DNA from 3 places in the Nocardioides sp. NPDC057767 genome. Region 3 is predicted to be linked to each of the others. Evidence: riboswitches for the same ligand, from Rfam matches in the RefSeq annotation. Region 3 holds a riboswitch; each other region holds the start of a gene.
What was found. A riboswitch is a leader RNA that binds a small molecule or an ion and turns the genes downstream of it on or off. The one in region 3 is predicted to bind cobalamin.
Positions count from the first base shown of each region.

Region 1: linked by a shared signal. The riboswitch ahead of ACFVDI_RS24800 (prenyltransferase/squalene oxidase repeat-containing protein) and the one ahead of ACFVDI_RS03475 (VWA domain-containing protein) in region 3 are both predicted to bind cobalamin.
Region 2: linked by a shared signal. The riboswitch ahead of ACFVDI_RS12840 (ABC transporter substrate-binding protein) and the one ahead of ACFVDI_RS03475 (VWA domain-containing protein) in region 3 are both predicted to bind cobalamin.

Region 1 covers NZ_JBHVKJ010000065.1:18,031-27,952, reverse strand. Annotated here, with positions in the region: gene ACFVDI_RS24810 (NYN domain-containing protein) at 1-651, shown strand, start outside; gene ACFVDI_RS24805 (glycoside hydrolase family 19 protein) at 667-1,332, opposite strand; cobalamin riboswitch at 1,401-1,533, shown strand; gene ACFVDI_RS24800 (prenyltransferase/squalene oxidase repeat-containing protein) at 1,599-2,672, shown strand; gene ACFVDI_RS24795 (hypothetical protein) at 2,666-3,283, shown strand; gene ACFVDI_RS24790 (CbiQ family ECF transporter T component) at 3,363-4,475, shown strand; gene ACFVDI_RS24785 (ABC transporter ATP-binding protein) at 4,472-6,040, shown strand; gene ACFVDI_RS24780 (ECF transporter S component) at 6,037-6,831, shown strand; gene ACFVDI_RS24775 (alpha/beta fold hydrolase) at 6,999-7,922, opposite strand; gene ACFVDI_RS24770 (hypothetical protein) at 7,919-8,176, opposite strand; gene ACFVDI_RS24765 (DMT family transporter) at 8,322-9,206, opposite strand; gene ACFVDI_RS24760 (glycoside hydrolase family 65 protein) at 9,237-9,922, opposite strand, start outside.
Region 2 covers NZ_JBHVKJ010000021.1:24,649-34,570, forward strand. Annotated here, with positions in the region: gene ACFVDI_RS12815 (amino acid permease) at 1-601, opposite strand, end outside; gene ACFVDI_RS12820 (hypothetical protein) at 598-822, opposite strand; gene ACFVDI_RS12825 (family 16 glycosylhydrolase) at 980-1,843, shown strand; gene ACFVDI_RS12830 (ABC transporter ATP-binding protein) at 1,840-2,607, opposite strand; gene ACFVDI_RS12835 (FecCD family ABC transporter permease) at 2,604-3,623, opposite strand; gene ACFVDI_RS12840 (ABC transporter substrate-binding protein) at 3,623-4,666, opposite strand; cobalamin riboswitch at 4,720-4,907, opposite strand; gene ACFVDI_RS12845 (NAD(P)H-dependent oxidoreductase) at 4,936-5,634, opposite strand; gene ACFVDI_RS12850 (sugar ABC transporter ATP-binding protein) at 5,813-7,339, shown strand; gene ACFVDI_RS12855 (ABC transporter permease) at 7,336-8,379, shown strand; gene ACFVDI_RS12860 (ABC transporter permease) at 8,376-9,461, shown strand; gene rhaS (rhamnose ABC transporter substrate-binding protein) at 9,467-9,922, shown strand, end outside.
Region 3 covers NZ_JBHVKJ010000004.1:40,579-50,500, reverse strand. Annotated here, with positions in the region: gene ACFVDI_RS03500 (ribonucleotide reductase N-terminal alpha domain-containing protein) at 1-958, shown strand, start outside; gene ACFVDI_RS03495 ((2Fe-2S) ferredoxin domain-containing protein) at 1,074-1,433, shown strand; gene ACFVDI_RS03490 (cobalamin biosynthesis protein) at 1,421-2,347, opposite strand; gene ACFVDI_RS03485 (cobyrinate a,c-diamide synthase) at 2,344-5,007, opposite strand; gene cobO (cob(I)yrinic acid a,c-diamide adenosyltransferase) at 5,001-5,615, opposite strand; gene ACFVDI_RS03475 (VWA domain-containing protein) at 5,615-7,690, opposite strand; cobalamin riboswitch at 7,715-7,857, opposite strand; gene cbiE (precorrin-6y C5,15-methyltransferase (decarboxylating) subunit CbiE) at 7,874-9,073, shown strand; gene bluB (5,6-dimethylbenzimidazole synthase) at 9,769-9,922, opposite strand, start outside.

The DNA of each region.
Region 1 (9,922 bases), on a different contig from region 3:
CGGCGGGCCTACGGGAACTGGACCAAGCCCGAGCTCAAGGGCTGGATCGAGGAGCTGCACGACGCGGCCATCCGGCCGATGCAGCAGTTCGACCTGACCGCCCACAAGAACGCCTCCGACATGGCGCTCGCCATCGACGCCGTCGAGCTGCTGCACGCGGCGATCCCGGACGCGTTCGCGCTGGTCTCCTCCGACTCCGACTTCACCCCGCTGGTGCACTACCTGCGCGAGAAGGGGCGCGCCGTCTACGGCTACGGCCGGGAGAAGACGCCGGCCCCGTTCAAGAGCGCCTGCACCCGGTTCACCGTGGTCGAGAAGCTCGGCGGCTCCGAGGAGGAGACCGACACCGACTCCGAGGCCGGCGCCACCCCCGCCCGCAAGCAGTCCTCCTCGGCGACCACGGGACAGGTCCTGAAGCGCAACGCCCGGTTGATCCAGCTGCTGCGCAACTCCATCGCCGCGGCCGCCGACGACGACGGCTGGGCCCTGGTCGGCACGGTCGTCTCCCGCATCCGCAACCAGTCCTCCGAGGACCCGCGCAACTACGGCTACGCCACCTGGACCAAGCTCATCAAGGCGATCGACCTCTTCGAGCTCAAGGACGAGGGCACCTCGGCGATCGCGGTCAGCGACAAGCGCAACAAGAAGTGACGTACGTCTGCAGGTCTAGGACGCGTCCGCGGTGAGGTCCTGGTCGTCTGCCTTCTTCGGCTTCGGGCGGGTGCAGTCGATCCCCTTGGGAACCGAGCCGTCGAGGTGCTTCAGCGCGGCCTTGAAGTCGCGGCAGCGCTCGGCGTCCTCCTCCTTGTTGGCGGGATAGCCGATCGCCGCGTTGACCTTGCCCATCTCGAGGGCGTCGGCGAGCGGGTTGATATCGCGGGCGACGGTCCAGTACCACCGCGAGATCGGCGCGCTGTGGTCCAGGGACCGGGCCAGCTCGGGGCGGCGGCGAAGGTCGATGCCGAAGTAGGCGCCGGCGTCGGTGTAGTTGGCCTCGCCGGTCAGCTGGATGTAGCCGCGGCCGGCGTACTTCCGCTTGTCGTGGGGGCCCTTGGCGTCGTGGTGGAAGGAGCTCTCGTTGGCGAGCGTGGCCAGGTAGGCCGCCTGCCGGTAGGAGGTCGTGATCCGGGCGTCGGACATGGCCCGGTTGAGGGTCGGCAGCCCGGTCTCGACGGTCTTCCTGTCACCGACCTTGTCGCCGAACATGGCAACCAGATCGGCGTACGTGACCGAGGTTCGAGCCGGTGCCGCGACGGCCGTCGTGGCTGGGCAGAGGGAGAGCACGGTGGCCGAGATCGAGGTTGCGACAAGGCCGAGAATCCTGTGGCGCATGGGGACAGAGTGACTGCTCGACGGCGATCCCGCAAGCAGGGACGACCCGGCATAAGATGACCCCCGAATCAAGCAGAGCCTCAATCAACACACGCCGTGGTGGGGGAAGCCGGTCGAATCCCGGCGCTGACCCGCAACCGTAGGCCCAGGACATCGGGTCCTGGGCGAGCCGGAGCACCTGCCGACGGGCGCGTACTGACCTGACGCTGTCGTGGAAAGCAGCGGGTCGGCCCTGGGCCTTCCCGACGAACAGCGCGGAAGGAACCATGAAGAAGACCGTCATCGGTGGCATCGCCGCCGCCCTCGCCCTCACCTCGCTCGCCGGCTGCGGCGAGAAGGCCGTCGAGGAGGGGGAGAAGCCCACCTACGACGCGAAGGTGTCGACCTCCGTGGCCGACTGGCTCGTCGCCCAGGCGCCGAAGGGTGTGGCCCGCAACGCGCAGTACGGCACCGACGACTTCGGGCTCAGCGCCGACATCGGGATCGCGCTGGCCGAGGTCGGTGGCTACGACGAGGAGATCGCCACGATCGCCGCGGCCGTGATGGAGAACAAGTCGGCTTACACCTCGCCCGGGTTCGGCACCGTGACCTCGGCCGGGGCCACCGCGAAGGCGCTCGTCCTCCAGCAGAACATCGACGCCTCCGACCCCGGTCTGCTGAAGCAGCTCGAGGGCACCGTCGGTGAGAACGGCCGCATCGCCGACAAGCTCGACCCCGAGAACAAGGAGGCGGCCGACTACTCCAACACCATCGGGCAGTCGTACGCCGTCTGGGCACTGAGCAACGCCGAGAGCAAGAAGGCCACCGCCGCCGCGGATTTCCTGGCCGGGCAGCAGTGCGAGGAGGGCTGGTTCCGGGTCACGTTCACGGCTGACCCCGCGGCCGCCGACCAGACCTGCGACGGTGACCCGAAGGCCGCTCCGGATGCCGACGCCACCGCGTTCGCGTTGATCGCGCTGTCCTCGGTCGCCTCTCCCGAGGCCGAGAAGGCCGTCGAGGCTGGCGTCGAGTGGCTGAAGGAGACCCAGGCGGAGGACGGTTCGTTCAAGGCGGCGACCGGCAACATCGCCAACTCCAACACCACCGGCCTGGCCGGGTGGGCGTTCGGTCGCGCCGGTGAGACCGATGCTGCCGAGAAGGCCGCGACCTGGGTCTCCGAGCACGTCGTGACCTGCGGTGACGACATCGGGGCGGTGGCCTACGACGACGCCGCCCTGGCCGAGGGCAACACCAAGGGGCTGACCAAGGAGTCCGAGGGGATGTACCGCCTCGCGGCCGCCCAGGCGCTGCCATCCCTCGTCTTCCTGCCCAAGGACGCGACCACGAAGACCGCGTGCTGAGCCTACGGTCCGCGATGGTGGCCCTGGCGATCCTCGCCGGGGCCACCGCACCCGTCCTCACCCCGGCTTCGGCTTCTGCCGCAGAGGCATGTGACGGCGTCACCGTCGTCGTCGAGCCCAACGCGCTGGGCGGCGACCCCGAGGTCACCTGCGTCCGGCCCGAGGAGGGCGACACCGGTGCCGACCTCTTCGAGAAGGCAGGGCATCCGCTCACCTACGTGACCTCGATGCCCAGCGTCGTCTGCCGTGTCGACGGCCGGCCGAAGACCGCCGGCTGTGCCCAGATGCCTCCCGCCGACGCCTACTGGTCCCTGTGGGTCACCGACGAATCCGGGGCCTGGAGCTATGCCTCCAGAAATGTTACCGAAATCAGCGTGACCTCCGGGCAGGGTGTTGCGTTCACGTGGATAGACGACGATGTCGTTACCGCTCCGGCGACGGTGCTTGGGGATGCTGTGGGGGCGCCCTCAAGCCCGTCGCCGGAGTCATCTCCGGAGGACTCACCCTCTGACTCGACCTCCGAGCCCCGGCAGCTGCCCGTCTGGGTCGCTCCCGCCGGGATCCTCGCCCTCTTCTCCGTCGCCGGTGTCGTCTGGTGGCGTCGGCGATGAGCGAGCGTCAGCGAGCGAACAATGGATCTTTCATCGGACCGCGTCCGTACCCTGGCGCATGCGCTACGGAGGCGGTCCGATGAGCACCTTGATTCGCGAGGCCGCGATCGCGCGCCTGCCCCGTGATCTGCACCCCGTCGCCTGGTGGGTGTGGGCGATCGGGCTGGCTGCGTACGCCTCCTTCACCACCAACCCGCTGCTGCTCCTGCTCTTGGTGGGGGTGGTCTCGGTCGTGGTCGCGGCCCGTCGCGGTGAGCAACCGTGGGCGAAGGCGTTCCGGCTCTACGTCGGCCTCGCCCTGTTCATCGTCGCGACCCGGGTGCTCTTCAGGGTGCTCCTGGGCGCCGTGCCGGGTCATGTGCTCATCGATCTGCCCGAGATCCCGCTTCCCGATTGGGTGCTCGGGATCCGGCTGCTCGGGCCGCTCACCCGCGAGGCGCTGCTCGCGGGCCTCTACGACGGTATGCGGCTCGGTGTGATCGTGATCTGCGTCGGTGCGGCCAACGCACTGGCCAACCCGAAGCGACTGTTGCGGTCGCTGCCGCCCGCGCTCTACGAGATCGGCACCGCCGTGGTGGTGGCGGTGACCGTGCTGCCCCAGCTGGCCGAGTCGGTGCAGCGGGTCCGCGCCGCGCAGCGGCTGCGGGCAGGGGCGACCGGAAGGGTCAAGCGGCTGCGCCGCTTCCTGGTGCCGGTGCTCGAGGACGCCCTGGAGCGGTCGATGGCGCTGGCGGCCGGCATGGACACACGCGGCTACGGACGTACGGCCGGGATCCCGGCTGCCACCAGGCGGGTCACCTCGGGGCTGATGCTGGTCTCGCTCGTGGGTCTCTGCGCCGGCGTCTACGCGGTGCTGGACGGGACCACGCCCGGCTGGCTGGCGGCCACCATGCTGGTGCTCGGCGTCGGCTCCGCGGCCATCGGGCTGAGGCTGGCCGGTCGCCGGGTGTCGCGGACCGTCTACCGGCCCGACCGGTGGCGCTGGCCGGAGGTCGTGGTGGCGCTGAGCGGCGTGCTGGTCGCGGTCGTGGGCTGGTGGGTCGCCCGGTCGCAGGTCCCGGTGGCCTTTCCCGGGGTGAGCACCGCGCCCGGGGTCACGCTGACGGCCATGGCAGGAGTGCTCGTCGGGCTGGTCCCGGCGGTCGCCGCGCCGGTGCCGGCATCACTCGTCGAGGAGGAGACAGCCGCATGATCGAGCTGCGAGGGATCACGTTCACCCCGCCCGACTCCTCCGAGCACGTGCTCAAGGACGTCGATCTCACCATCGAGGAGGGCGAGCTGCTGCTCGTCTCCGGCCCCACCGGCTCCGGGAAGTCGACGCTTCTCGGCGTCATCGCCGGCCTGGTGCCCCGCTTCTCCGGCGGCGTGCTGGAGGGTGACCTGCTGCTGGACGGCGCCTCGATCATCCGTACGCCGCCGCGCGAGCGCGCCGGGATCATCGGCTACGTCGGTCAGGACCCGGTGGCCGGCTTCGTCACCGACACGGTCGAGGAGGAGCTGGCCTACGGGATGGAGCAGCTCGGGCTCCCGCCGGCGACCATGCGGCGCCGGGTCGAGGAGACCCTCGACCTGCTCGGCATCGCCGAGCTGCGGCAGCGGTCGCTGCGTACGCTCTCGGGCGGGCAGCAGCAGCGCGTCGCGATCGGCTCCGTGCTCACCACCCACCCGCGGGTGGTCGTGCTCGACGAGCCCACCTCCGCCCTCGACCCCACCGCCGCCGAGGACGTGCTCGCCACCATCACCCGGCTCGTGCACGACCTCGGCACCTCCGTGGTCCTCGCCGAGCACCGCCTCGAGCGCGTCGTACCCTTCGCCGACCGGATCGCGCTCCTCGTCGGCGACGGCTCCGTCGCTGTCGGCGACCCCGCCGACATCCTCGAGGACTCGCCCGTCGTGCCGCCGCTCGTCGAGCTCGGCCGCCAGCTCGGCTGGTCGCCGCTGCCGCTCACGGTGCGGGATGCGAGGCGGCGGGCGCGGGGGGTGGCGCTTGCCGACCGCGTCGGTCATCTCGAGATGACCGACGCCGTGGCCCTGAGCGCCCGCTCGCTCACCGTCACCCGAGGGCGTACGCCGGTCCTGCACGAGGTCTCGATCCGACTGCCCGCAGGGCGGGTGACGGCCCTGATGGGACGAAACGGCTCGGGCAAGTCGACGCTGCTGTGGTCGCTGCAGGGCACCCAGAAGCGCCTGGCCGGTTCGGTGGACGTCGGTGGCAAGGATCCGGAGACGCTCGACCCCGAGGCGCGACGCGCGCTCGTGGGCCTGCTGCCGCAGAGCGCGGCGGACCTGCTCTACCTGGAGACCGTGGCCGAGGAGTGCGACGCCGGCGGCCCACGGACCAGGGAGATCCTGGACAGCCTCGTCCCGGGCATCCCCGACGACCAGCACCCGCGCGACCTCTCCGAGGGTCAGCGCCTCGCCCTGGCACTGGCACTGATCCTGAGCGCCGACCCGCCGGTCGTGCTCCTCGACGAGCCCACCCGCGGCCTCGACTACGCCGCGAAGCATGCCCTGTCCGAGATCCTTCGCGACCTCACCGGCGCGGGCAAGGCGATCCTGGTCGCGACCCACGACGTCGAGTTCGTCGCCCAGGCCGCCGACGACGTCGTGGTGCTCGCCGACGGCGAGGTGGTCTCCGCCGGCGACGTACGCAGCGTCACCGCCGAGTCGCCTGCCTTCGCTCCCCAGGTGAGCAAGGTCTTCGGCCTGGGCTGGCTGAACGTGCGCGAGATCGTCGAGGCGGTGGGGGAGGGATGATCAGGTTCTCTCCCCGCACGGCTCTCCTGCTCGCGATCATCTCGGTGGCCGGGCTGATGATGTTCGCCTGGCCGCTGCTGCTCCACGGCTACGAGCGGGTGCAGCCGCCGTTCATCTTCCTCGCACTGCTGCCGCTGATGCTGGTCGTGCTGCTCAGCGAGCTCGCGGTGGGCGGGATCGACACCCGGATGATCGCGATCCTCGGTGTGCTCAGTGCGATCGAGGCCGTCCTGCGCGCCGTCTCCGCCGGCACCGGCGGGGTCGAGCTGGTCTTCTTCATGCTCATCCTCGGAGGCCGGGTCTTCGGGCCCGCCTTCGGCTTCGTGCTCGGCTGCACGAGCCTGTTCGTCGCCGCGCTGGTCACCGCCGGCGTCGGGCCGTGGCTGCCCTATCAGATGCTCGGCGCGGCCTGGGTCGCGATGGGAGCCGGACTCCTGCCACGCGCGAGCGGTCGTCGCGAGATCGGGCTGCTGGCGGCGTACGGGATCCTCGCCTCCTACGCCTACGGACTCCTCCTCAACCTGCAGGGCTGGCCGTTGCTGACCGGGGTCACGGTCCCCGGCACGAGCGGCAACCTCTCCTACGAGCCCGGTGCCGCGCTCGCCGAGAACCTGGCGACCTTCCTGCGCTACACCCTGGTCACCTCGACCAGCAGCTGGGACACCGTGCGAGCCGTCACCACCGCCGTGGCGATCGCTCTCCTCGGCCCCGCCGTGCTCGCCACCCTCCGTCGAGCCGCTCGCCGAGCCATGATCACCCCCGCCGAGGCGTCACCCCGGTCGGTCGAGTAGTCGCTCCCGTCGGCCGAGATCTGGCCGGCACCGCACGTGTAACACGTCGTTCGTAGGACTATCCGGTCGTTCCGATAGGGCGAGTAGTCCTACGAACGACGTGTTACAGCTCGCCGCAGCCGCACAAACTGACGCCTCGGCCGACCGGAGTGACGCCTCGGCGCGGGTCAGACCCGCTGGTGCTCGGCGACGCGAGCGAGGAAGCCGAGCAGCAGCTGGTGGACGCGGTCGGGCTGCTCCATCTGCACGAAGTGGGTGCCGTCGAGCTCGACGAAGGTGCCGTTCTTCAGCCCGGCGGCGACCCGGGACATGTGGCGCGCGCCGGCGACGAGATCCCGGGTGCCCGCGACCAGCACGACCGGCACCTTGATCCGGCGCGGCGATACCGAGCGGCGCTGGGAGGTGCGCAGGGCGAGGTGGAAGTACCACTCGACCGGAGTGGTCAGGAACTCGGCCAACGCGGCCGCGGCGAGCTCGGGGTCGGGGACCTTGCCGATCAGGCCGGCCTTCGAGAACACCTCGATCGCCCGCGGTCCGAGGTCGAGCCGGGTGGCCACGGGAGTGATCAGGGAGCCGGTGCGGCGCAGCACCTTCGCGGCGGTGCGGGTCACGATCGCGGCCGCCGGTGCGGGCAGCGGCAGCGGGCCCAGCATCGACTTGAAGGTGTCCCCGGGCACCCCGGCGACGCCGAAGATGCCGGAGACCCGCTCGGGGTGGTCCGCGGCCAGCTCGAACGCGGTGTTGACGCCGATCGACCAGCCCATCACCACCGGCCGCGCGAGCGCGAAGGCGTCCATCACCGAGAGCGCGTCCTCGGCGAAGTGCCTCGATGTCGTCTGCTCCAGATCCTTCGGCCGCGCCGAGCCGGAGGTGCCGCGGTGCTGCCAGGACACGACGCGTACGCCGCAGGAGGTGTGCAGCAGCGCCGGCCAGTTCCACGGGCTGGTGCCGAGACCGTTGCACAGCAGCACCGTCGGTCCGTCGATCACGCCCTCGGGGTCGTTGGTCCAGGCCCGGATCAGGGTGCCGTCGTCGGAGAGCACGTCACGGAACGTGACCGTCGACTCGGCCATCGCCCGTGGGATTCTCATGCAGTCATTCTCTCCGATGCGAGCAGCTGGAGATAGTGCTGGACGTCTTCACGCTCCGCACGCCGCAGCAGGAGCGCCTCCTCCGCGGCCTTGGCGTTGTGCCGGGCGACGAGCTGAGAGGCCACCGGCCAGGCGAGCAGCAGCTGGATCGGTCGAAGGAACGGGCCCACCATTCGGCCCGCGGTGCGTGCGGCGAAGAGTGCGGCCATCTGGGCGACGGCGGTGGTGTGCGCTGGGGCGGTGATGGTCGACAACGGAGCAACTCCAGAGACAGGCGGGACCGGACGGAGGGAGGGGGAGTTGTCACCAAACTGTAGTGACCTGAACATTCGAAGTCGGTGACGAACCGATGTCGCTTGTGTGAAACGCCCCACTACATCGTGCGACGAGCCACGTACGTCACGCCGGCGTCGACTCCACCGGCACGTGATGGTCGGGCTTGCCGGTGCGCGTCGCTCCGGCGGAGGCGACCACGACGCAGGCGATGGCCAGCCACTGCAGCACGGACAGCCCCTCGTGGAGGACCAGGATCGCGGCCAGCGCACCGGCCGCCGGCTCCAGCGACATCAGGATCGCGTAGAGCCCCGGCTTGATCGAGCGCAGGGCGACGAGATCGAGGGAGTAGGGGATCACCGAGGACATCAGGCCCACCATCAGCCCGATCAGCCACACGTGCGGAGACCCCAGCCCGTCGGCGTACGCCATCGCCGCAGGCGTCAGCGCCACCGCCGCGACGGTGGAGGCCAGGGCGAGACCGTCGAGCCCCTCCCAGCGCGCGCCGGTCGCCTTCGACAGCACGATGTACGCAGCCCAGCAGGCACCCGCGAGCAGCGCGAACAGCACGCCCACGATCGAGATCCGCCCGGGTTCGAGACCGAGCAGCACGACCCCGGCCGCCGCCAGCGCCACCCAGACCAGGTCACGTGCCCGCCGCGAGGTGACCAGCGCGATCGTGAGCGGGCCGATGAACTCGATGGTGACCGCGATCCCGATCGGGAGCCGGGCGAAGGACTGGTAGATCGCCCAGTTCATCAGCCCGAGCGAGGCCCCGAAGGCGACCACGACCAGCCAGTCGCGCCGCGACAGGCCGCGGACCCGCGGACGGGTGATCGCCAGCAGGATCAGCGCGGAGAGCGACAGCCGCAGCCACACCATGGCCGTCGGGGTGACCTCGTCGAAGAGCGACTTCGCGAACGTCGCACCGACCTGCACCGACGCGATCCCGATCAGAACCAGAACGACCGGGTGGGCAAGCCTCGCCCGGAGAGAGGAAGCGTGCACCACCCGGTCAGTCTAGGGTCATGTGAAGACCGGCTACTGAGCCGAGTCCGTCTGCGAGATGTTGGACAGGTTGGCGGCCTTGTTGGCGGCTTCGGCGAGCCGCTCGGAGCCGCGCGGGGGGTCGTGCGGGACCATCGGGTGCTCGATGTGGTCCTGCTCGTAGATCTCCGGCGGGATCGGCGTCGGCACGGTGGCGATGATCCGCGACCCGTCGGGCCGTACGCCGCCGTGCACCTCCTCGTCGAGGTGCTTGCCGATCCGCGGCCCCTGGTCGGCGAGCGGCACGACGACCGGTGATCCCTTCGAGACCACGAACTCCTCCCCGCGGACGCTGACCGGGATGTCGAACTCCTCGCCCGGGGTGTCCACGACGGTGAAGACGATCTGGTCGGTGGTCACCGCGACCTGCATCCGGGTCGAGTGCCACTGGACCCGGAAGATCAGCGAGCCCCACTCGGCCGGCAGCCGCGGGTCGAAGGAGAGCTTGCCGTCGTAGTCGCGCATCCCGCCGAAGCCGAACGCGAGCCCGCCCCACACGCCGCCCGTGGAGGCGATGTGCATGCCGTCGACGGTGTTGCCGTGCATGTTGTGCAGGTCGACGTAGAGCGCGTCGTAGAAGTAGCGCAGCGCGTCGTCCTGGTAGCCGACCTCCGCCGCCACGATCGACTGCACGACCGCCGACAGCGTCGAGTCGCCGGTGGTGATCGGGTCGTAGTACT
Region 2 (9,922 bases), on a different contig from region 3:
CGATGCCGGTCTCCTGGCCGTTCAGCTCCTCGCGGCCGGCGAGCACGATCATCCCGAGCACCAGGAAGCCCAGCAGCGCGACCACCTTGATCAGCGCCGCCCAGAACTCCAGCTCGCCGAAGAGCTTGACGGAGATCAGGTTCATCGAGAGCACGACGGCGAGTGCGACGAGCGCGATCACCCATTGCGGGACGACCTCGAAGGTGCCCCAGAAGTGCATGTACGTCGCGATCGCCGTGACGTCGACGATCGAGGTCATCGCCCAGTTGAGGAAGTACATCCAGCCGGCGGCGAATGCGGCCGGCTCACCCAGGAACTCACGCGCGTAGGAGACGAACGACCCCGACGACGGCCGGTGCAGCACGAGCTCTCCGAGCGCGCGCAGGATGAGGAAGACGAAGACGCCGCACAAGGCGTAGACGAGGAACAGGCCCGGTCCGGCCTCCCGAAGGCGGCCGCCCGCGCCCAGGAACAGGCCGGTGCCGATCGCGCCGCCGATCGCGATCATCTGGAGCTGCCGTGGGCTGAGGCTCTTGTGGTAGCCCTCGTCCTCGTCCGTCAGGCCGGTCCGGTCGACGGTCTGGTCGTCGGTGTCGGTCATCGGCTCTCTCCGGGTCCGGAGCGGGGCGGCTCGGGCACGTCCTTGAACAGCAGCCACCCACCGACCACGGCGATGACCGCTGCGGCCGCGTAGCCGATCAGCGACCACCAGCCCAGATGCAGGTACGCCGTCACCCCGACGATCGCCAACGCGAGGAACACCATCACCATGCCGATGATCGGCGTCCGTGGCCTGTACGGATCCCGAGCCAATGCGATCACCTCACCCGCAGGGCCCCCGATGGCCCCGCTCCGGTGACCCATTAGAGCGCATCGAGCGCCTACTGGCGGTGACCGGACGTGGCCCGGCGTTTCCGTTCCCGAGGAGGGCCAATAACTGTAAGGTCGCTTTACAGTTAACCCCATGAAGGAGCGTTCGATGCGTAGCTCGAGGATCCGCACCATCCGCACCACATTGACCATGACCGCAGCTCTGGCACTCGTCCTGGTCGCCCCGCTGGCCGCGCCGGCCGCAGTGCCCAGCCCGGAGGCCGGGCCATCCCGAGCCGGAGAGGTGGAGGCCGCCGCCCTGACCTGGTCCGACGAGTTCGACGGGCCCGCCGGCAGCGCGCCCAACCCCGCCAACTGGAACCACGAGACCGGCGGCGGTGGCTGGGGCAACAACGAGCTGCAGACCTACACCGACTCCCGCGACAACTCCGCGCTCGACGGCAACGGCAACCTGGTCATCACCGCCCGGCAGAGCGGGGGCGGCTACACCTCGGCCCGCCTCACCACCAAGGGCAAGGTCCAGCCTAAGTTCGGACGGCTCGAGGCGCGCATCCAGATCCCGCGCGGGCAGGGCATCTGGCCGGCGTTCTGGATGCTGGGCGGCCAGTTCCCGAGCACGCCGTGGCCCAACGCCGGCGAGATCGACATCATGGAGAACGTCGGCTACGAACCCCACCTCGTGCACGGCACGCTGCACGGCCCGGGCTACTCCGGCGGCAACGGCATCACCGGGCAGTACATGCACCCGCAGGGCTGGTCCTTCGCCGACACGTTCCACACCTTCGCGATCGACTGGCGGCCCGGCTCGATCACCTGGTCCGTCGACGGCGTCGCCTACCAGACCTTCACCACCGCCAACACCGGCGCCAATCCCTGGGTCTTCGACCAGCCGTTCTTCTTCATCCTCAACGTCGCGGTCGGCGGCAACTGGCCCGGCAACCCCGACGGCACGACCCAGTTCCCGCAGCGCATGGTCGTGGACTACGTACGCGTCTACGACTCGCAGCTCTAGGCGGTGACCGGGCCGAGGAAGCGGATGACGACGCCCTCGTCGTGGTGCACCCGGGCGCGAACTCCGTAGACCTCGGCGATGAGGGACTCGGTCAGCACCTCGGCGGGCGGGCCGCCGGCCACGACGCGACCCTCGGCGAGCACGAAGACCTGGTCGCAGTAGGCGGCGGCGAGGTTGAGGTCGTGCAGGGCGACGAGGCAGGTCGTGGGCATCCGGCGGACCAGCGCGAGCAGCGCCAGCTGATGACGTACGTCGAGGTGGTTCGTCGGCTCGTCCAGGAGCAGGATCTCCGGTTCCTGGGCGAGCGCCCGCGCGATCTGCGTACGCTGCCGCTCACCGCCCGACAGGGTCGAGAAGCGCTGCTCGAGGCGGTCGGCGATCCCGGCGTGGGCGGCCGCCTCCTCGATGACGGCGCGGTCCCGGGCACTGTCGGGCGCCCAGGCCGGGCGGTGCGGGATCCGGCCGAGGGCGACGACGTCGCGTACGCGGAGGTCCTGACTGGTCGTCGGTTCCTGCTCGACGACCGCGAGCCGGCGCGCCAGGCGGCGCCGGGACATCCCGGCGAGCGGGCTGCCGTCGAGGAGGACGCCGCCCGAGTCCGGCGGCCGGAGGCCGGCCAGGATCCGGATCAGGGAGGACTTCCCGGACCCGTTGGGTCCGAGCAGCCCGATGGTGGAGCCGTCCTCGACCTGGAGGGACACGTCGTCGACGACGAGTCGGCCGCGAGGGGCCCAGTGGACGCGTTCGGCCTCCAGCGCGATCATCGCCGGGCCCTCATCAGCACCAGGGCGAAGGCCGGCACCCCGACCAGCGCGGTCGCCACTCCGACGGGGAGCTCCTCGGGATCGATCACGGTCCGGGCGGCGGTGTCGACCCAGATCAGGAAGATCGCGCCGAGCAGCGCGGTGGCCGGGAGCAGCAGCCGGTGCCCGACCCCGACCAGCGCGCGGGCCAGGTGGGGGAGGACCAGCCCGACGAAGCCGATCGCCCCGGACGTGGCGACGATGACGGCGGTCATCAGCGCCGTCAGCACGAGGAGCACCGCCCGGATCCGCGCGACATCGACCCCGAGCGAGGCCGCCGCGTCGTTGCCGAACGCGAACGCGTCCAGCCATCCGGCGCCGAGGATGCAGCAGAGCAGCCCGCCGAGCACGATCACGCCGCACACGAGTACGTCGGTCCAGCTCGCCGAGGAGAGCGACCCGAGCAGCCAGAACAGCACCCCGCGCGTCTGCTCGGCGTCGGCCGCGGTGAACACGATGAATGAGGTGAGCGCCGAGCAGAGCTGGGTCGCGGCGATCCCGGCGAGGATGAGCCGGTCGGTGGTGCCGCCGGCGAGCGAGGCGAGCAGCAGCACGAGGGCGAACGACGCGAGCGCACCGGCGAACGCCCCGGTGGAGAGCCCGATCGCACCCGACCCGACGCCGAGGACGACGATCGAGACCGCGCCGGTCGAGGCGCCCGAGGAGATGCCGAGCACGAACGGGTCGGCGAGCGGGTTGCGCAGCAGCGACTGCAGGATGACCCCGCAGATGGCCAGGCCCGCACCGCAGATCCCCGCGAGCAACGTACGCGGCAGCCGCAGGTCCCACACGATGCTCTGCTGGAGCAGGGTCAGGCCGGAGGACCCGAGCCCGGCCCGGTCGGCGACGACGCCGTAGACGTCGGTGATGCTGAGGTCGGAGGGGCCGACGGTGATGGCGCCCGCCACCGAGGCGACCACCACCAGGGGAGCCAGCGCCAGCAGAATGCCGGCGCGGGGGACGCGGCGCGCCGACATCAGCGGAGGCCGAGGGCGGCCAGCTGGTCGGCGACGTTCTCGACCGCGTAGACGGTGCGGATCGAGGGATTGAGCTCGGCGCCGGAGACCGTCACGAAGCGGTCGTTGCGGACCGCGTCCATCCGGGCGGTGACCGGGTTGCTCTTCAGGTAGTCGATCTTGGCGCGAGCGGTCTCGGCGGTCTGGCTCTTGCGGGTCAGGTCGCCGAGGACGATGACGTCGGGGTTGCGCTCGGCGACGGTCTCCCAGTTGATCTGCGGCCACTCGTCGGTGGTGTCGTCGAAGACGTTCTCCACGCCGAGGGTGCGGCCGATGATGCCGGGACCGCCGCAGCAGCCGGCCAGGTAGGGCGACTCGGAGTTGGCGAACCAGTACATCGCGCTCACCTCACCGGAGGGCGCCTTCGTCCGGGCGGCCTCCAGTCGCTGCGACAGGTCGGCGACCAGGCTCTCGCCGCGTTCGGGGACGCCGAAGATCCGTGCCAGGTCGGTGATCTCCTGGAAGATCGTCTCGATCTCGAGGGGGTCGACACGGGTGCCGTCGTCGTCGCCCTCGTTGTCCTTGACGCACTCGGCGGGCGAGAGGTAGGAGCCGACACCCAGCTTCTCCAGGTCCTCCGGCGTGGTCACCCCGCCCTCGCCCAGGGTGCTGATGAAGGAGGCGGTGACGAAGTCGGGCTCGGCCTCCAGGACGCGCTCGTAGGAGGGCCAGTTGTCGGCGAGCCGCGGCACGCGTTCGTTGTCCTCGGCGAGCGAGTCGAGCACCGGGTCGGTCCACACCGCGGTGCCGGCCATCCGGTCGGCGAGGCCGAGCGAGAGCAGGATCTCGGTCGAGCTCTGGTTGAGCGAGACCGCCCGCTCGGGCGGCGCCTCGAGGGTGATCTCGCGACCGCAGTTGGTCAGCGTGAGCGGGAAGCCGGCGGTGCTGGCGGTGGCAGCCTTCTTCGCGTCGGCGGGCCGGTCGGCACCGCAGCCGGTCAGGGTGGCGCCGAGCGCCAGCACGGCGCTCGCGGTGATCGTTCGGATGGTGCGAGACAGGTGCACGTCGGTCCTCGAGCGGGTCGCGGGCTGGTGCGCGTCGCCCGTGCTGACCGGCAGCGGTCTGCTGCAGGGCCAGCAGGTCTTCGGACTCGGGATCGACCGGCGCGAGACGCCTTCCCAGACCCGAGGGCCCAGTGGCACAGTGTCCCGTCCGTCACCCACACCGCTGCGCGTCAGTCCCGGGCTCTCACCGGGTTCCCGTGCCGGGACTGCGTCCCGAGCGGCTGGCCCGAAGACCGTAGCAGGAGTGCCCGCCCGCCGCCGTGACGCCCTCAGCCCTCGCGATGGGCGCTGAGCCCGTCCTGCCCAGGTGCGACCGAGTCGTGGAGCTTGATCGTGTGGTCGTACTGCTCCTCGACCATCGGCCGGTAGGCGATCCGCGGCTCCGTCATCACACCCTCGAGACGTACGCTCAGGTCGGCCTCGATCCGTGCCATGACCTCGGCGTCGACGACGTCGGCGTCGGTGATCAGGTGCGGGCGCAGCGGGTCCATCCCGGTGTACCAGAACGTGCCGTGCAGCAGCGGCCACAGGACGTCCTCGATGTGGCCGCTGATCCCACGCGGGCCCAGGGTCGCGGCCCGGTCGCCGGCCGTGACGATGGTCAGGGCGCGCTTGCCGGCCAGGCCGCCCTTGCCGTACTTGAGCGGCTTGCCGGTCTCCGGGTCCGGTACGTCGAAGGCGAATCCCGACTCGAAGACCCGATCGATCCAGCCCTTGAGGATGGCCGGCACCGAATACCACCACAGCGGGAACTGCATGACCAGCAGATCTGCCTCCCGCAGGCGGTCCTGGTGGCGGCGTACGTCGGCCTCGCCCCGTTCCACCAGAAGTGGATTGAAACCTTCTCGATAGAGGTCGATCTCGTCGACGGTCCAGCCGGCCGCGACGAGAGCGTTGCGGCCCGCCTCCTGCAGCCGTCCGTTGAGTGACGAGGCGTGCGGATGTGCCCATACCCAGAGTGCGTGCATGGGTCTCTGAACGCGGTCTGACGCGGCAGGATTCCCGCGCGGATGTGGGTTGGCGTGGTGCCGGTCTGACGGCAAAGTCCGAACCTCGCTCAAATTAGCGGCCGAAGAGTGTTGACGTATGTGATTGCCATCACTAGCGTAAACCAGGCTTGAAACCTTTCAATTCGAGGAGCTGCCCATGCCGGACACACCCGCCGCACTGGAGCTGCGGGACGTGGCCAAGTCGTTCGGCCCCGTACGCGCCCTCCGGTCTGGAAGCCTCCGGGTCGAGGCCGGATCCATCCACGCGCTCGTGGGGGAGAACGGGGCCGGGAAGTCGACCCTGGTCAAGATCGTCGCCGGGCTCTACCGCCGCGACGCCGGCGACTACCTGCTCTCCGGGGAGCAGGTCGACTTCCGCAACACCGCCGAGGCCAAGCAGGCCGGCGTCGCGGTCATCTACCAGGAGCCGACCCTCTTTCCCGACCTCTCGGTCACCGAGAACATCTTCATGGGGCGCCAGCCGACCAACCGCTGGGGCAGGATCGACCGCGCCGCGATGCGCACCGAGGTCGTCGAGCTCTTCGCCCGGCTCGGTGTGCCGATCGAGCCCGAGCGCCCGACCGAGGGCCTCTCGATCGCCGACCAGCAGCTGATCGAGATCGCCAAGGCGCTCTCGCTCGATGCCAAGGTCCTGATCATGGACGAGCCGACCGCGGCGCTGTCGGGCAACGAGGTCGAGCGGCTGATGACCGTGGCGCGCACGCTGCGCGACCAGGGCTGCGCCGTCGTGTTCATCTCGCACCGCTTCGACGAGGTGTTCGCGCTGTGCGACACGATCACGGTGATGCGCGACGGCGCCTACATCTCCACCGACCCGATCTCCGCGGTCACCGAGGACGAGATCGTCCAGCGACTGGTCGGGCGGGAGGTCTCCGACCTCTACCCGAAGCTCGAGGCCACCGTCGGCAAGCCCCTGCTCGAGGTCAGGGGCCTCACCCGCACCGGCCTGTTCCAGGACATCAGCCTCACCGTCCGCGAAGGTGAGATCGTCGGCCTGGCCGGCCTCGTCGGCGCCGGGCGCAGCGAGGTCGCCCAGGCGATCTTCGGCGTCGACCCCTACGAGAGCGGCGAGGTCACCCTCGACGGGCAGCCGGTCCCGCCGGGTGACCCGCGGCGGGCGATAGAGATGGGGCTGGCCTTCGTGCCCGAGGACCGCCGCCAGCACGGCCTCGTCCTGGACGCGCCGATCTCGCGCAACATCACCCTCCCGACGAGCGGCCGGCTCGCCCGCACCGGGCTGATCAGCACCGGCATCGAGAACCGCTCGGCCGCCGACTGGGCCGCCCGGCTCGAGGTCAAGGCCGCGACCCTCGACACCCTGGCCGGCACCCTCTCGGGCGGCAACCAGCAGAAGGTGGTCCTGGCCAAGTGGCTCTCCACCCAGCCGAAGGTGCTGATCATCGACGAGCCGACCCGAGGCATCGACGTCGGCACCAAGTCCGAGGTGCACCGGCTGCTCTCCACGCTCGCGCAGGAGGGTCTCGGGATCCTGATGATCTCCTCCGAGCTCCCCGAGGTGCTCGGGATGGCCGACCGCGTGATCGTCCTCAGCGAGGGTCACCAGACGGCCGAGCTGAGCCGCGAGGAGGCGACCCCCGAGGCCGTCATGCGCGCGGCCACGGCCCACCACTCCACCACCCTGAACGTCAGCGAGGCATCATGACCACCACGCTCGACGCGCCTGCCCCGGCCGCGCCGCAGCCACGCCACCGAGCAGCCCACCGGCTGACCTGGCTCCTGAAGCAGCGCGAGACCGGCATCGCCGTCGCGTTCGTCCTGCTGCTCGTGGTGACCACGGCGGTGAACCCCAACTTCCTGTTCAGCACCGACGGCTGGCGCGACCTCACCCTGACCCCGGCGATCCTCGTCTGCCTGGCGATCGGCCAGGCGATGGTGATCGTCACCCGCAACGTCGACCTCAGCGTCGGCTCGACCCTCGGGCTGACGGCCTACCTCGCCGGCCGTCTCTTCCTCGACACCGGCCTCCCGGTGATCCTCGTCGTGCTGATCGCGGTCGCCGCGGGTGCCGTGCTCGGTCTGGTCAACGGGGTGCTGGTCGCCTTCGCCAAGGTGCCGGCCCTGGTCATCACCCTCGGCACCCTCTACGTCTACCGCGGGATCATGCTCGAGTGGGCCGGCAGCGACCGGATCAACGCCTCCGACATCCCGCCCGGGCTGCTCGACTTCGGCACCGGATCGTTCCTGTTCATCCCCAACCTGGCGTGGATCTCGTTCGCCCTGCTGGCCGTGGCCATCTACCTGATGCGCTCGACCCGCGTCGGCCGCGAGTTCTACGCGATCGGCTCCGACCCCGACGCCGCGACGCTCTACGGGCTGCGCGACAAGCGCCGGATCCTGCAGGCGTTCGCCACCTCGGGTGCGCTCGCGGGTCTCGCCGGGATCCTGTACGTCTCCCGCTACGGCACCATCAGCTCGGGTGTCGGCCAGGGCATCGAGCTCGAGGCCGTCGGCGCCGCCGTCGTCGGTGGCGTCGCCATCTTCGGCGGCAGCGGCACCGTGCTCGGGGCGGCTCTGGGGGCGTACCTCCTCACCACCATCAACCGGGCGCTCCCGGTCCTGGGCATCCCCGACTTCTGGCAGCAGGCCGTCGTCGGAGCGCTGATCATCGGCGCGATCGTCCTGGACCGCTACTTCGCCCGCCGTCAGCACGACAAGCTCCTCGCGGAGAGGGAAGAGTCATGAGTCTGCTCGCCGAGAAGGCACCCGCTCGGACGTACGCCGCGCACGCCAAGCCGTGGTGGCAGCGCACCCTGATGACCAGGGACACCGCGATCATCGCCCTGCTCGTGGTCGTGTGGACGTACGCCTCGATCGCGATCCTCAACTTCTCCGACCCGATCACGGTCTACTTCCTGGTGCTCGACATCGCGCCGATCCTGCTCATCGCGCTGCCGATGACGCTGATCATCATCACCGGCGAGATCGACCTGTCGGTGGCGAGCGTCGTCGGGCTCTCCAGCGTCCTGTTCGGGGTGCTCCATCGCGAGGGCGTCCCCCTGGCCCTCGCGATGGTGCTCGCCCTGCTCGCCTGCGCGGTCGCGGGAGCGCTCAACGGCGTGCTCGTCACCCGCTACGGGCTGCCGTCGCTGGCCGTCACGATCGGCACCATGGCGCTCTTCCGCGGGATCGCGGTCGGCGCGCTCGGCACCACCGCGATCACCGACTGGCCCGACGCCTGGGGCGACGTCGTACAGGCCCGGATCGGCGGCTCGCAGATCCCGCTGATGACGATCCCGCTGGTCGTGCTGATCCTGATCTTCGCGGTCGTCCTGCACTTCACGCCCTTCGGCCGCGGCATCTTCGCGGCCGGTCTCAGCAAGGACGCGGCCCGCTTCTCGGGCGTCAACGTCGACCGTACGAAGCTGATCCTGTTCACGCTCAGCGGGCTGGTCTCGGGCCTGGCGGGCATCTACTTCACGCTGCGCTACGGCAGCGCGCGGGGCGACAACGCCACCGGGATGGAGCTCCAGGTCATCGCGGCCGTGCTGCTCGGCGGCGTGTCCATCTTCGGCGGCCGCGGCGCCATCCCCGGCGTCATCGCCGGCGTCGTCCTGATCGGGACCATCGGCAGCGCGCTGCGCCTCGACGGACTCAGCGCCAACCTCATCCAGATCATCACCGGCGTCCTTCTCATCGCAGCGGTCATCGCGGCCAGCGTCCTCGGCTGGACCGGTCGCATCGTCGGCACCTATCGGCTGCCCAAAGAACGGGTAGAGCAGAGCTCGGACGAACCATCCTCGAAGAACTCAAAGAAATCGGAGTGAGAGACATGACCAGCAAGTTCCGACGCGCCGGCAGTGCCGTCGCCATCGTTGCGGCCCTCGGCCTCGCCCTGTCCGCCTGCGGTGGCGGGAGCGGCAGCGGCAGCGATGGAGAGGGTGGCGGCGACACCAGCAGCATCACCTTCATCCCGAAGAACCTCGGCAACCCCTACTTCGACGCCTCCGACGCGGGCGGCCAGAAGGCAGCCGACGAGATCGGCACGAAGTGGTCGCAGGTCGGCCCGACCGAGGCGACCCCCGACTCCCAGGTCAGCTTCATCAACACCGCGACCCAGCAGCGTGCCGGCGCGCTCGTCGTCTCGGCCAACGACCCGACCGCCATCGGCGACGCCCTCGACGAGGCCCGCAACGCCGGCACCAAGGTCGTCACGATGGACTCCGACACCGAGCCGCAGTTCCGCGACGTCTTCGTCAGCCAGGCCGACGCTGCCGGCATCGCCAAG
Region 3 (9,922 bases):
CGCGGCCCAGACCGAGTCCTACCAGGCGAACGGGCTCGCCAACAAGGCCTCCAACCTGTGCTCGGAGATCACCCTGTTCAGCGACGAGGACCACTCCTACACATGCGTGCTCTCCTCGCTGAACCTGTCGACCTACGACGAGTGGAAGGACCAGGACACCGCGTACGTCGCCACCGTCTTCCTCGACGCGGTCGCCGAGGCGTTCCTGCGCAAGGCCCGCACCATCCGCGGCCTCGAGCGGGCGGTGCGCTACACCGAGAAGGCCCGCAGCCTGGGCCTCGGGGTGATGGGCTACCACGACTATCTGCAGAAGCAGCGGGTGCCGTTCGAGTCGGACAAGGCGGCCGCGCTGAACAAGGACATCTTCGAGCGGATCTCCACGCGCGCCGACGCCGCGTCGCGGTGGATGGGCTCCGTCGCCGGCATCCCGGAGTGGTGCGTCGGGCGGCGCAACTCCCACCTGATGGCGATCGCACCGACGATGAGCACCGCGGTGATCGTCGGCGGCACCAGCCAGGGCATCGAGCCGTACGTCGCGAACGTCTGGAACCAGACCACCTCGGCCGGCGAGATGCCGCGGGCCAACCAGAACCTCGTCGAGGTGATGAAGGAGCGTGGCGTCTACGACCAGGCGCACATCTCCGACATCATCGACCACGGCGGCTCCGTCCAGCACGTCTCGTGGCTCGACGACCACGAGAAGGACGTCTTCCGGACCGGCTACGAGATCGACCAGGAGATCTTGCTCGCCCGGGCCTCGGACCGGCAGGTCTACATCGACCAGGCCCAGTCGCTCAACCTGTTCTTCCAGGCCGACGCGACCCCGCAGTACATCAGCAAGATCCACAAGCTCGCGCTGCTCGACCCGAACATCAAGAGCTTGTACTACCTGCGCTCGCGCGCCGGCATCCAGGCCAGCAAGCAGTCCTCTTCGACCACTTCGACGACAGGAGCATGACCATGAACGAGAACCCGACCACCACCGACGCCATCGACGACCTGACCTGGGACGACTGGAGCGACGCCGCGGTCTGCGCCATCGAGAACGGCCCGGACTGCGAGGCCTGCGAAGGGTGACTGAGTCCGCGGGCGGGCGGCCGACGCTGACGGTCTGCCGCGGCTGCTGCTGCGGGACCGAGCGGAAGTCGCCCGGGGTGGACCACGCGGCCGTGCTCACGACCCTGAACGCGGCGGCCGGGGAGTCGGCGACCGTACGTGTCGCCGACTGCCTCGGCCCCTGCGAACGTGCCGACGTCGTGGTCGTGGGTCCCTCACCCGAGGGGCGGCAGCGTGGCGCCCGGCCGGTCTGGGTCGCCCGGGCCGGCTCGGAGCGGGTCGCCGACGCGTTGGCCGAGTGGACCCGCGCCGGCGGGCCGGGCATCGCCGACGCACCGCCCGCGGTCATGGCCCGGGCGTTTCGTCACGGGCGCTGAGCGACCACCGCGTACGCCGCCGCGACCAGGGCTGCGCCGATGCCGACCCTGCGGGCCAGGGTGGTGGCGCTGACGACGTCGGCGGGGGTGGCGGCACGGCCGTCGCCCATCACCGCGCGGTGCTCGACCCGGTCGCCGTAGTAGCGGTTGGTGCCGCCGAGACGGATGTCGAGGGCGCCGGCGAAGGACGCCTCGACGACGCCGGCGTTCGGGCTCGGGTGTCGCGCGGCGTCGCGGCGCCAGGCCCGCCAGGCCTCTTTCGCCCGGGACCGAGCCGCGGCCAGCGTGAGCAGGCCGGACAGGCGCGAGCCGGGCAGGTTGAGCAGGTCGTCGAGGCGCGCGCTGGCCCAGCCGAAGTGCTCGTAGCGGTCGTTGTGATGGCCGACCATCGCGTCCAGGGTGTTGGCGGCGCGGTAGCCGAGGAGTCCGGGTACGCCCGCGACGGCGCCCCACACCAGCGGCGCGACCACCGCGTCGGAGGTGTTCTCCGCGACGCTCTCGACCACGGCGCGGGAGACCTCGGAAGCGTCGAGCTCGGCGGTGTCACGGCCGACGAGGTGGGTGAGCCGCTGCCGCGCGGCGGGGAGGTCACCCGTGTCGAGGTGTGCGTGGACCGCCAGCGCCTCGCGTTCCAGCGAGCGGCCGCCCAGGACCGCCCAGGTGGCGGCGGCGGTGACCAGCGTCTTCCCGGCACGGCCGGGAGCGAGGCGTTCGGCAGCAGCTCCGAGGACCACCGCTCCCCCGACGAGAGCGGCCGTGTGAAGCACGCCGCGGGCGCGGTCGTCCGCGTACCAGGCCTGCTCCGCCTTCATCGCCACCGTGCCGAAGCCGGCGACCGGGTGGTAGCGGCGCGGGTCCCCGAGCACCCGGTCCAGCGCGAAACCGGCGAGAAGGCCGATCGCCCGGGGGCTCACAGGTCTGCCCTGGTTCGGCGGAGCGCGGCCAGGAGCTGGTCGGTCGGATCCTCGGGGCGCACCGCGATCCGCACCCAGTCCGGGCCGAGGCCGGGGAAGGTGTCGGCGCGGCGTACGGCGATGCCCTGCTCCCGCAGGGCCTCCCGGACTCCGGCGCCGGGCCGGGCCAGAACGAAGGAGGCGGTCGAGGGGACGTACTCGATCTCCTGCTCGTGCAGGCCCGCCTCGAGGTGGGCGCGCCAGGTGGCGATCCGCTCGGCGCGCTCGCAGGCCTCCGCACTCGCGCGCTCGGTGGCGCAGGCGAGCATCGCGGCGGCGGCGGTGGCCGAGACCGACCACGGGGTGCGTACGGCCTCGAGGTCGCCGATCGCGGCGGGGTCGCCGACGACATAACCGGCCCTGACCCCTGGGATCGACCAGTGCTTGGTGAGGCTTCGGATCACCAGCAGACCCTCGGTCCGCTCACCGGTGAGCGTCTCGGGTTCGCCGGGAACCGCGTCCATGAACGCCTCGTCGACCACGACCAGGCGCCCGGGGCGAAGGAGCTCGCGGAGGGTGTCGGTGGGATGGAGTACGCCGGTGGGGTTGGTCGGGTTGCCGACGACGACCAGGTCCGCGTCGCCGGGCACCGTCGCCGGGTCGAGGGTGAACCCGTCCTCGGCGCGGAGGCGGACCTCGGTGACCGTGTGGCCGGCCTGCTCCAGCGCCGCGTGGGGCTCGGTGAACTGCGGATGGACCACGACGGGCTTCCGCCACTTCCTCGCCCTCGCGACCAGCGTGAATGCCTCCGCCGCCCCTGCCGTCGGGAGCACCTCGGCACGCTCACGGCCGTGATGCTTGGCCAGCGCCGCCCGCGCCGGCTCCTCGTCGGGGTAGGCGGTCGGTGCGAGCGAGTCGTGGAGTGCCTGGTCCAGCCACTCCGGGCGCGGGTCCGGGTGGACGTTCACCGCGAAGTCGAGCAGCCCGTCGCCCACCTCGACGTCGCCGTGGTGCCGCAGGGGGTCGGCCAGTTGGCCGTCCGTAGTGGCGGGCATTTCCCCGCCATGGCGGGGTTCTGCGGGCGAACTCGTGCGCGTGGCGGCGCATTTTCCCGCCATGGCGGGATTCTGCGCCGCGCCGTGAACCGCAGCCGCGAACCGGACCGCCAGCTTCGGATGGCCGGCCCAATGCACATGCAGGTACGACGCATGCAGCGTGTCCGACGCAAACCCCATCAGCGCCGAACCGTCGCCCCCGCCGGCCGAACCGTCAGCTGCGTCGGCCGAGTTGGCACTTTTGGGGGCCGAATCTGTAGCTGTGGGACGCGAAACTCGACTTTCGTCGCCCAGAACTGACGGCTCGGCCGACGCAAGTGACTTCTCGCTCGCCACAACTGACGTCTCGGCCGACGCAAGTGACTTCTCGGCCGGTGGCCGTGCGGATTCGATCGACCATGCGGCCTGAGTACCAGCGGCGGGCGAGGTGGTGGTGCGGTGGAACTCGTGGCCGGTGACCTGCTCGCCGGCTCGGGTGAGGAGGGAGTCGGAAGCCGCGACCGCGACCGGGTAGCGCAGGGTGAGGCGCTCGCTCATCGCGGCGTGCGCGGGGATGGCGCCGGCCATCGGTACGCCATCGAGGGACTCGGCCAGGTAGAGGAGACCTGCACACTCGGCGACGGTCGGGATCCCGGCCTGAACGGCGGCCTTCAGGTCGCGGAGCAGGCTCGCGTTCGCGGCGAGCTCGGCGGCGTACATCTCCGGGAAACCGCCGCCGAGGTAGATCCCCTTCGTCCCCTCGGGGAGGGTGGGATCGGTGAGCGGGTCGAAGGGGCGTACGTCGCAGCCTGCGGCCTCCAGGAGCTCCTCGGTCTCGGGGTAGCGGAAGGTGAACGCCCTGCCGCCCGCGACCGCGACGACCGGACGCTCCCCGGCCGGCGAGGCGTCGATCTCCAGCGCCATGGCCGGATCCCACGGCTCGGCGTCCAGGTCGGGGGCCGAGCGAGCGACGTCGAGCAGGGCGGAGAGGTCGAGGTGGGCGGCGACCTGCTCCCCCAGCCGCTCGATCAGCGCGACCGACTCGTCCCGCTCGGCGACGGGGACGAGGCCGAGGTGACGTGACGGGGTCGCGAGCGTCTCGTCCCGCGGGAGCATGCCGAGCACCGGCAGGCCGACCTGGTCGAGCGCTCGCCGGATCTCGTCGGCGTTGCGCCCGGGAGAGCAGCGGTTGAGGACGACTCCCCCGATGCGTACGGACGGGTCGAAGGCGGCCATGCCCGCCGCGATCGCGGCAGCGGAACGGGACATCCGGGCGACGTCGAGTACCAGGACGACCGGCGAGGAGGTCAGCGCGGCGACGTGCGCTGTCGAGGCGAAGCCATCGGTGCCGAGGCGGCCGTCGTAGAGGCCCATGACGCCCTCGATCACCGCGACGTCGGCCCCGGCGGCACCGTGGAGCAGCAGCGGCACCACCCGCTCGACTCCAACCAGGTGAGGATCGAGGTTGCGGCCCGGGCGGCCGGTGGCGAGCGCGTGGTAGCCCGGGTCGATGTAGTCCGGGCCGACCTTGTGCCCACTGACCTCGTGACCGGAAGCGCGCAGCGCCGCCATCAGCCCGGTCGCGATCGTCGTCTTCCCCGAACCCGTCGAGGGAGCCGCGACCACCAGCCGGGGCAGGGTCACCATTCGATGCCCTTCTGGCCCTTCTGGCCGGCGTCCATGGGGTGCTTGACCTTGGTCATCTCGGTGACCAGGTCGGCGACCTCGAGCACGGCAGGATCGGCGTCGCGGCCGGTGATCACGACGTGCTGGCGCCCGGGGCGCTCGGAGAGCACCGACGCCACCTCCTCGGCAGAGACCCAGCCCCACTTGATCGGGTAGGTGAACTCGTCGAGGACGAGCAGGTCGTAGCGCTCCTCGGCCAGGCACCGCTTGATCTCGGCCCAGCCCTCGGCGGCGGCCGCGGCGTGGTCCTCGGCCTCGCCCCGCTTGCGCGACCACGACCATCCGGAGCCCATCTTGTGCCAGTCGACCGGTCCACCCTCGCCGGTCTCCTCGTGCAGCTGTCCGAGCCGCTCCAAGACCGTCTGCTCGCCGATGCGCCACTTGGCCGACTTCACGAACTGGAAGACCCCGATCCGCCAGCCCTGGTTCCAGCCGCGCAGCGCGAGCCCGAAGGCGGCGGTCGACTTCCCCTTGCCGGGCCCGGTGTGGACCATCACCAGCGGCCGGTTGCGGCGCTGGCGGGTGGTGAGCCCGTCGTCGGGTACGTTCAGCGGCTGTCCCTTCGGCATCAGGCAGCGCCCCTTCCCATGGTGGATCCGGTGAACCCGTGGACGGCCGACGTCAGCGCCTCGGCGCTCACCTCGGCGACCGGGACGTGCTCGGCGCCGAGGTGCTCGGCCAGCCGGCGAGCCAGCCCGAGCCGCATCGGCCCGCTCTCGGAGTCGATGACGACGGTGGTGACGCCCAGGCCGGCGACGTACGCGGCGGCCTGCTGCGAGCGCCGCACCGCCTCCTTGCCGTGGGCCTTGGAGTTCGCGCGGCCGTCCGTGACGACCACCAGCAGCGGCCGCAGATCGGGGTCGCGCAGATGCTCGCGCTGCAGCACCCGGGCGGCCTCGAGGAGGCCTTCGGCCAGCGGCGTACGTCCTCCGGCGGGCACCTCGTCCAGACGGGCTGCCGCGAGGTCGACCGACCCGGTCGGCGGCAGCACGAGCTCGGCGCCTTCGCCGCGGAAGGTGATCATCCCGACCTTGTCGCGGCGCCGGTAGGCGTCGAGGAGCAGCGAGAGGACCGCGGCCTTCACCTGCGCCATCCGCTTGCGCGCGGCCATCGACCCGGACGCGTCCACGCAGAAGAGCACCAGGTTGGCCTCGCGTCCCTCGCGGACCGCGGTGCGGAGGTCCTCGACCCGCAGCTCGACCTTCGCGGACGTACGCGGGCGGGCTGCCTGCTTGCCCGCGGCGGCCTTGAGCGTCTCGACGAGATGGAGCGAGCCGCGGACGCTGGTGTTCGCGCCGATCCGGCGGCCGCTGCTGCCGATCGCCTTGCTCCGGCCTCCGGTGCGGCCGGTGCCCAGTCCGGTGACGGTCAGGAGGCGGGGGCGGTAGGCAGGGGCGGCAGCGGTGACGGACTCGGGGGCGGGAGCGGAGGGCGTGGGCGGCGCGTCGGGTCGGTCGTCCGCGGAATCGGCTGTGTTGGTCTCGGCACCGTCTCGCTGGCGCTCGCCGGGCTCGACCGACTGGGGTTCCGCGACCCCGTCGTCGGTGGTCGATGTCTCCTCGTGGGAGGTCTCGACAGGCTCGACCTCCGGGGGCGGCTCGGGTGGCAGCTCCTCGTCGCCGAGGATGCGGTCGAGGAGGTCCTCGTCGAGGCCGGGAGCGTCGAAGGGGTTGCGACGGCGGCGGTGCGGCAGCGCGAGCAGTGCGGCGCGGCGGATGTCGGCGCGGGTGACCTCGGAGCGTCCGGCCCAGGCGGCGTGGGCGACGGCGGTGCGGGCGGTGACGATGTCGGCGCGGAGCCCGTCGACCTCGAAGGCCGCGCAGACCTCGGCGATCTTGAGCAGCCCGGGCGCGGTGAGCCGGACCTTGCCGACCAGCGCGCGGGCGGCCGAGATCCGGGCGGTCAGGTCGCGCTCGGCGGCGACATAGCGCTCGACGAACGCGGGAGCGTCCAGGTCGAAGGCCATCCGGCGGCGGACGACCTCGGCGCGCAGCGCGGGGTCCCGGGGCGCGGCGACCTCGACGGTGAGCCCGAAGCGGTCCAGCAGCTGCGGGCGCAGCTCGCCCTCCTCGGGGTTCATGGTGCCGATCAGTACGAATCGGGCGGCGTGCTCGACCGAGACCCCGTCGCGCTCGACCGAGACCCGGCCCATCGCGGCCGCGTCCAGCAGGAGGTCGACCAGGTGGTCGTGGAGCAGGTTGACCTCGTCCACGTACAGCAGGCCGCGGTGGGCCCGGGCGAGCAGTCCTGGCTCGAACTCGACCGCGCCGCGCGACAGCGCGCTCTCCAGGTGGAGCGAGCCGACGACCCGGTCCTCGGTGGCGCCCACCGGAAGCTCGACCAGCCGCACCGGCCGGCTCTCCACGACGGCGGCGGACCCGAACGGTCCGTCGGGCGACTCCGCGGACGGGTCGGCGGGGTCGATCGAGAACCGGTCCCCGGCGTAGACCGAGATCGAGGGCAGCACGGCCGCCAGGCCGCGTACGGCCGTCGACTTCGCGGTCCCCTTCTCGCCACGGACCAAGACCCCGCCGATCTCCGGGGAGATCGTGGTGAGCACGAGCGCGAGGCCCATGTCGTCGAGCCCTGTGGCCGAGTCGGCCTGGCAGCCGAGGACGGCAGAAAATGGGTAGTGCACCGGCATGAGAGGCTCCCGCTCCCTATCGCGTTGGTTGGTTGGACGCGAGGCCGGTCTTCGGACTTGTCGAGTCCCCGTGGTCGGAGCTCGATTCACCGCAGCGGGCCTGTGCCGGATTCTCACCGGCTTCCCAGATTCTCCCCAGTCGGGGCACCTCGCGCCTGTGCGCTCACTGTAGCGTCTGGCCTCATGATCGTCGTGGTGGGCATCGGTGCCGGAGGTTGGGACGAGATCCCCGTACGTCACCAGCAGCTGATCCGGGAGGCCGCGACCCTCCTCGGCGGCAAGCGTCATCTCGACGTCGTCCCTGACCTCCCCGGCCAGCGGCGCGAGCCCTGGCCCTCGCCGCTTCGCGATGGCCTTCCTGCGCTGCTCGAGTCGCTCCCGGCGGACGCTCCCGTCGTCGCGCTGGCCTCCGGCGATCCGCTGGTCTCCGGCATCGGGACGACCCTGATCTCGCTCCTCGGTCGGGAGAACGTACGCATCGAGCCGGCCGTCTCCTCCGTCTCCCTCGCCCGCGCCCGGATGGGCTGGCCGGCCGAGTCGTGCGCGGTCGTCAGCGTGGTCGGCCGCGACGTGTCGCTGGTCGGCCGCGAGCTCGCCCCCGGCCGCCGGATCCTGGCGCTCTCCTCAGACGGATCGACCCCGGCCTCGATCGCGAACCTCCTGGTCACGGCCGGTCTCGGTGGGTCCGTGATGACCGTGCTGGGCGAGCTGGGGGCGGAGACCGAGAGCTCGCGGACGGGCACGGCCTCGACCTGGGCGGGCGAGTCGCCACGGCTCAACATCGTGGCGATCGAGTGCGTCGGGGCGCCGCTGTTCGGCTGGGCGGCCGGTCTACCCGACGACGCCTTCGAGAACGACGGCCAGCTGACCAAGCGCGACCTGCGCGCCTCCGCCCTGGCCCGCCTGGCACCGACCCCCGGCGAACACCTGTGGGACGTCGGCGCCGGTGCCGGATCGGTCGGAATCGAGTGGATGCGGGCGCACCCTTCCTGCACCACGACGGCCATCGAGGGCAACTCCGAGCGGGCAGCCCGGATCGCTCGTAACGCCGCCCGTCTCGGCGTACCGAGCCTGACCGTCGTCGAAGGTCGTGCCCCGGATGCGTTGCGCGATCTCCCGGCGCCCGACGCGATCTTCATCGGCGGCGGCGCGACCCGCCCCGGCGTCCTCGACGCCTGCCTCGCCGCCCTCCGCCCCGGCGGTCGTCTCGTCGTCCACGGCGTCACCCTGGAGACCGAGCAGCTCCTCGCAGGGCTCTACGAAGATCGCGGCGGCGAACTCACCCGCATCGCCGTCGAGACCACCGCCCCGATCGGTTCCTTCACCGGCTGGGCGCCTGCGCGCACCGTCACGCAATGGGCCTACACGGCCAACAGATCCTGATCCCCCGCCCGGCCCTCGCGGCCCTGGTGAACAAGGTGCTGCCACCGTGCACTATCGCTGCCGCTGCACGACCGGTTTACACCTGACTGGTATGCGATGGACGCCCCGATGGTCCCGGCCTAGCGTCGTCACATGCTGATCACCACGCAGCAAGCATGTGAGCGCCTGGCGAGAGTCCATCTCCTTGGCCGCAACCAGGCGCTGCGCATCCTGCAGTCAGGGCTCGCCGGCCCGCGCACGCGAGTCGGCTCGGCGTACCGGTACGAAGCCGACGCGATCGAGCGTCTCCTCGCCCGGCCACGCAGCACCGACGAGGCCCTCGACCGGCATCAGCCGTTCATCGCGCGGATCGGCCGCACCAGACCCTTCGACCTCGACGCCACCTGGGAGGAGCAGCGCGCAGACGTCGCGACGGGTTGGTACCTTCCCTCGCTCGCCTACCACCAGATGCGTCCACGTCTCCCGGCCTCCCACCGGGCAGACTCACACTCGGTCCTCCCGGCGACTGGTTCTCGGAGTTCGAGGACACCTGGCTGCCGATCGAGAACGGAGCGACCTGGACACTGTGGGGTGCCCTCAACTCCACTCCGTCACGCGCCGACCCGCGCAGCATGTACTTCTGGGACCAACTGGAGGAGGAGCGCGACCGGAAGCGCCTCTACTCGACCGGTCGCCACCAGGCCCTGGCCCGCACCCTAGAAAGTCTCGTCGTGGAGCACCGTCGAGAGCGGTGAGCGGTGGCGCCAGCCGAAGCGCTCCAGGTCGGGGACATCGGGGAGATCCTCGACGTGACCGACGCAGAGCCAGGCGACAGGACGTACGCCCTCGGGCATCCCGACCAGGTCGCGC